Regions from separate parts of the Chryseomicrobium imtechense genome, predicted to be linked through region 1. Evidence: riboswitches for the same ligand, from Rfam matches in the RefSeq annotation. Region 1 holds a riboswitch; the other holds the start of a gene.

Evidence for each region. A riboswitch is a leader RNA that binds a small molecule or an ion and turns the genes downstream of it on or off. The one in region 1 is predicted to bind cyclic di-GMP.
Region 2: it holds a riboswitch for cyclic di-GMP, as region 1 does, so the genes downstream of both, AB5N96_RS06510 (response regulator transcription factor) here and AB5N96_RS07380 (amidase) in region 1, are expected to answer to the same signal.

Annotation. Positions count from the first base shown of each region.
Region 1 covers NZ_JBGOBM010000006.1:33,933-37,094, forward strand. The annotation lists gene AB5N96_RS07370 (CynX/NimT family MFS transporter) at 1-638, opposite strand, end outside; gene AB5N96_RS07375 (hypothetical protein) at 855-1,049, shown strand; cyclic di-GMP riboswitch class I at 1,213-1,301, shown strand; gene AB5N96_RS07380 (amidase) at 1,349-2,212, shown strand; gene AB5N96_RS07385 (phytoene desaturase family protein) at 2,355-3,162, opposite strand, start outside.
Region 2 covers NZ_JBGOBM010000005.1:80,199-83,360, reverse strand. The annotation lists gene AB5N96_RS06530 (FliA/WhiG family RNA polymerase sigma factor) at 1-259, shown strand, start outside; gene AB5N96_RS06525 (hypothetical protein) at 275-643, shown strand; gene AB5N96_RS06520 (YaaR family protein) at 640-1,068, shown strand; gene AB5N96_RS06515 (PilZ domain-containing protein) at 1,071-1,430, shown strand; cyclic di-GMP riboswitch class II at 1,569-1,650, shown strand; gene AB5N96_RS06510 (response regulator transcription factor) at 1,787-2,143, shown strand; gene AB5N96_RS06505 (response regulator transcription factor) at 2,157-2,366, shown strand; gene AB5N96_RS06500 (hypothetical protein) at 2,620-2,961, opposite strand.

The DNA of each region.
Region 1 (3,162 bases):
GTGACAGGAGATTTCAAAATAGATGGATTATCTACTATTTCTGAAGTGGCATCAATCGGTTCCGTCTTACGATGTTTCAATTGAGGTAACCAAATAACAATTGCCAGCACTCCAAGAATTGCCCAGACTCCTAATGAACCTTGCCATCCGAATGATGTTTCTGCTGCAACTGGATAGGCAATTCCTGCTCCAAGTGCTGCTGATAAGTTCATGACGACAGAGAATACGGCTGTCAATAAACCTACATGCAGTGGGAAACGATCTTTAATAATGGATGGTAATAACACGTTACCAAACGCAATCGCAACACCAATAATAGCTGTTCCGAAAATCAATAGTGTAATTGAGCCACCCGAACGGAGCGCAATTCCCCCAACAAGTAACACTATGGACCATAATAAAGTAGCTTCTGTTCCAATTTGCTTGGCCACTTTAGGTGCAAACGGTGAAACTACTGCAAATGCCAATAATGGAATCGTTGTAAGTAGTCCTATTAATGTCGTTGACATCATGAGGCCGTTTTGAATAAATTCCGTTACCGGTCCAACTGCTGTTAGAGGAGAACGGAGAGTCAGTGACAAAAAGATAATTCCGAGTATAAACAGCACTAGTCCCTGCTGTTTCGTTGGTTTTGTCATATATATCCTACTTTCTATCATTGTAAATGTATCAAACCTTATTTAGTATACACCATTTCATTGTATGATGTCAGACCTCTATCTTAATTTCCTATGTGTTTTGCCCTATTTTAAGTAGTAGAGGTTTGTTCAAACAGGTGTCTGGGTATTTATTAGTCAAGTGCACGAAATACCTGTAAGGAAAGTAAAACAAACCGACATTTAGGAGGAATTCAAATGGAAAAATTAGTAGCCGGTCAAAAATGGTTTAAAGTTGGAGCAGCAGCATTCTTATCTTTAGGTTTACTAACAGCTTGTGGAGATGGCGTCGATCAAGACAACATCGATGATGGTACAGAGCAAGAAATTGAAGAAGATGTAAATGACGCAGAAGATAATATGGATGACACGGATGAAGAAGATTCAGAGTAATTCATGGTCCAAATCCCTACCCTCTATCTAACTAGATAGAGGGTTTTTCTATGAAGTGCCCTAAGTCCCTACTGTTCTTTGATTTCAAATTTTTCATACTATAAAAATAAGAAATTCGCACTCTTTCTTTTTTATTTTTTCGATTTATACTGACACTAAAAGTTGTTGTAAACGGCAAACTTGTCCGAAAGGCAAGGACGCAAAGCCATGAGCCTAAGCATACAGTGTATGTAAGGTCGTCAGGTTGCCAACATCCTACTAGGATGCTTGGTCAAACATCATCCTAGGAGGGAATCATCATGAAAAAAATCGTTGTTCTATTCTTTACTCTCTTGCTATTCATCGGAGGTAGTCCTGCAATGGCGCAAACACCAGACCGTGCAACTTGGCTATGGAACCCATGGATGTTCTATGATTCGCCAGAGTCCACATTAGCGTTCTTACAACAAAAGAAAGTTTCAACTGTCTTTGTGCAAATCGATTCAGACATCCCACGCACAAACTATCATGCATTCTTGACAGGTGCTCATAAAGCGAATATCAAAGTGTTTGCTTTAGACGGGGCTCCAAACTGGGGCAACACTACTGGCGCTAAAGCAAAAAACAAATTCAAAAACTGGGTAGCCAATTATCAAACAACTGCTCCAGCTACAGCAAAGTTTGATGGCATCCACGTAGATATCGAGCCTTACGGACTTCCTGAATGGGAAACGAAACGTGCCGCAACTGTTCGAGGCTTTCAAAATGTAATCACAGAGCTTGCTACCTTTTCAAAGACACACAAATTACAGTTTGAAGCAGACATTCCATTCTGGTTTGATGAGATCACTTATAAAAATCCAGCTTACGGAAAAGGGAACTTAGCAGAGTGGACAATCAAAAATACAGATGGTGTTGCCTTAATGTCTTATCGCGATACAGCACAAGCGATTATTGATATTTCTTCAAAAGAGATGGCTTGGGGGAATACGTATGGAAAGAAAGTTCGTGTAGGTGTCGAAACGATGGAGTCTAAGGACTATCCTTTCATTAGTTTTCATGAAGAAGGCGAACAGGCAATGGAGCATGCTTTAGTAGATGTAAACAATACGTTTAGCGGCCATTCTTCATTTGCAGGAATTTCTGTGCATCACGTTGGAAGTTGGATGAATATGCGCCCTTAAAAAACCGTCAAAATAAAGAGAGTTTGTATAGTGTGCAGGGGGAAGCTTTCCGCGGGCTGAGCTTCGGTCTCAGCTTCCGCTTTTTATCCCGCTGGAGTCACCCCTGCACACTCTATCAAGTTAGTCACTTTATCACACCATTTTAAATAAATGGTTTTTTGGCAATAGAACGGGCCGCATGCAATCCACTCGTTGTGACGCCAATTGTACCCCCTCCTGGGAAGATATGATCTCCACATAAATAGAGACCAGGTAAGCCTGAGCGATGGGACGCTGCACCAAATAACGCATGCCAAGGCGTTTGTGCAAATCCTCCAACGTATCCATTTGTGCGCAGTGTATAGTTCTCCCAGCCACGCGGGGCACCATCTTCAATAAAATCGATGGCTAGTTGAAATCCCGGGTAATACTGTTCGACAGCATCTAAAATCCGCTTCTTTATCATTTCTCTATATGCGTCATAAGATTCTTTTGTTTTCCAGTATTCCAAGTTTGTATGGGTAGAGATGGTAACCGTCTGATACCCTTCCGGCGCACGTAATCGGTCTTCTGGTTTTGAAACAGAGACAAAGAAGTGCCACCCTTCGTCCATCTCTCCATTTGGTCCATGTGAGATTTGCTGGAAAGGTGCAAAAGACTTCTCTAGTTTGGAAGAGTCAATCGCAATATAAAGGGAGTATGTACCCCACGTCGACTTTTGAGGCATCAGTTTTATTTTTTTCGGTAGTTGTTCCCATTGATGCGGCTCGAGCAATCCTTCCAAAGAACGTGGATCTCCATTGAATACAACTGCATCCGCTTCGTAGATGGTTCCTCGATGGTCCTCTACTGTCCATCCCGATCCGTCTCGTGTGAGTTTTGTAACAGTACGTGGCTTTTTCACTCGGCCACCATGAGACATAATCACTTCCGCTAGCACTTCCCCAAAGCGATACAGGCCTCCATTCACA
Region 2 (3,162 bases), on a different contig from region 1:
GACTATAGATAGTGAGGGTTTTTTACAATCACCTATAAATCCAGAATTTCAAGTAGAACGAGCAGTGTTACTCTCTCAAATTGAAGAAGCAATACATCTGTTACCTGAGAGAGAAAAGCTTGTAGTTTCACTCGCTTATCAAGATGAATTAAAATTCACTGAAATAGCAGAGGTTCTAGAGGTTAGCGTCTCACGCATCTCCCAACTACATTCTAAAGCAATGTCAAAAATCCGCCGTGCACTTATAGACAGTTTATAGAGGAGTACTGATAAATTGAACCTACTTATTTATGTTCTGCTTATTTGTTTAATTGTTTTCCAACTCTATGTCATGCAACAAGTCCGTGTTATAAAAAAAGACAAGCAAGCTCTCGAAGAACAAATAGTAAAGTATATAGAGGAACTGGACATCAAAAATCAAGAGCTCCTTGATATTGTGGATGAGCGTATCTCTAGAACTAATGGTCAAACTAGTAGTGGGACAATCATTCCTAAGGAGAAGTCGGTAGATAATCAGCTAAAGCAAATTTCCGCGTTAGATCAACAGGGAATCTCTGAGAACGCCATTGCAGAAAAGTTAGCGAAACCAGTGCATGAAGTTCAATTACTTACATTTTTATCAAGAGAGGAAAGAAATGAATGAAGATTACTTCGCTCCCTTCTAATCCTACAACATTAATTGAAAAAAAAAATCAACCGTCCCCTTCTATTAGCACTTTTAGCCGTATTCTGACAACAAAACAAACGAAAACAAATGAAAACATCCTTGACAGTTTGTTTGCAGAGATGGACAATTGTGGTAGCCAACTAACTGAGCGGAAAACGATGGAGACATTTTATCGCTATAAGAAAGCTGTTCGTGAACTACTTGATGAATTATCTCGACAAACATATCAAGTGTCAGAAAAGACTAGCACACGAACAGGAGTGATGCAGCAAACAGTGCGCATTGTAGATCTAAAATTAGCTGAACTCTATCAAAAAATCCTGTCAGACGAGACCCATCAATTAGATGTGTTAAACATGATTGGTGAATTGAAAGGTATTCTTGTTGATAGGAGAGGATAATTGTGCAAAGAAAAGAAGAAAGACGTGAGCTGTTTAGAGTTGTATTTAAGGAAACTGTATGGGGTACAATGACTCTTCTTGGCGAGGGGGGAGTCACAGTGAAGATACTTGATATCAGTTCGCAAGGTGCATTGGTTGAGACAGATTTTGACATTTCACCGAAATCCAAAGTTTATCTTGACTTTAAAATTAATTCAAATCCCTTTTCGGTTCCCGGATCAGTTATCCGTAAGGTCGTATATCCTGATTATTTTCAATATGGAATCCTCTTTAGTGAGGACAAGCAACAATTTCAAAAGCTCTTTAGAGAGTTAAATACATATAAAATTCGAAAAGCAAAACCTTACTTGTTAGAAGACTAAAATCATTGAAGTACCTGGTGGTGCTTCTTTTTTTGTGGGAAAATAACTAATCTTGTTTATTTATGTCATACAAATGTAATGTTTTGGAGGAATAAAATGGTTGTTAATCACCAATAATTACCTTAGAAAAAAGGTACTATTAATAACGGAAGCTACGAAATATTTTTCTTATTTGGGCACCTGAAAAATATGGAGCGAGTGGTGCAACCGACCTAATGAGCCTTAAAAGGTATCAGTAGGTCTTTTTCATCTAGAGATGAGCATATCTATTTTACCTATAAAAATGTAGAGGTGGAAGACGAATGCGAGTGTTGAATATGAATGATCATCCATTCATACGGCGAGGTGTTGTATCTTTGTTAGAAAAACAACCGAGTTGTGAGTGGATAGTTGAAGCTACTAATTTTTCTATGGAATCAGAATTAAATGTGAAGGAAATGATTGATATCGTTATTGTAGATGTAACGTTAGGAGAAAAAAGTGGATTTGAATTTATTAGACAGGCGAGAAAAATAAATACCGAATGCAAATTCATCGTATTTACAGCTTCTTTAAAGTACCAAGAATTTATCAGAAGCGCAGAGATTAGAAGTCGATGGCTACATATTAAAAATGTTCTACCTGAAGAGTTCTTATATGCACTCCAAATTATTAAACGGGGAAGAAAATATTATGATCCCGATGTTTTAGAGCTAAAAAAATCATGGAGTTAATGATACTCATTTTGTGAATCAACTAACCGCTAAGGAATTAGAAGTATTGATTGGATTGGGAAAAGGAAATAACAATAAAGTAATCGCAGAAAACTTGTATATTTCAGAGTATACGGTTAAAAAACATGTTAGTCAGATATTATCTAAACTCGATTTACCCGATCGGACACAAGCAGCTCTTTATGCAAATGCTATGGGGATTGTCACTTATGCGGTTCATTAAAGCTGAGAGAATGCTGATTTTTTATGCAAATCAGCGTGGGCTATTAATAAATATTATTATAGAACAATAGTTAAATATACTAGAGTGGTTGTAAATTAAATTAATTTAACTTGTGATAGTAAAAAATGTCAGTATCCCTGGTGTAATTCGCGTCATATAATGAACCTAATCTACTCAAGAAATCGCGTAAACTATCATAAATAAAAAGTCGCATGTCCTGAAGCCTACATCTTCAGAACATGCGACGATTTTTTTAAGCAGACACTTTTTTAGATGGTGAGAGAGTCAAAAAATCATCTAAATCTTCACCAGAACTATTGTATAACGATTCGTAGACACCAATTTTTGTTTCATTTTGATGGATGCTCAAGCTGCAAGTGACCATTTCAAGTGTATCTCCATATTGAAAGTTCAACGTGTAGGAGACTGTGCTGAGCAACGGCTCTAGTTCTGCAATTTCAATACAAGGATACTTCAATGCAAAATTGATAGGATCATCATTTTGATACGAGTACAAATAATTCCAAAATCCAGTAATCGTGCGGTTAACAATGTTGTGCGTGTCCATCCATTCCTTCAACTCATGTGAATTCATAAGCCGCTCCTTTCCCCTTTAGGAAAATCAATTTCCGATACGTGGGTAACAAGTGTGTTTGACGAGGGCAAATTCGGACAACCAACTATAAAAATAATATAGGGCTTTTGTCTAACTTTGTCACTCTAGTAGAGAAAAGTGTTAAAGTGTATATGTAAGATCAAATTTGTTTAAATTATGCGCAGTTTGGTCAAGTTTAGT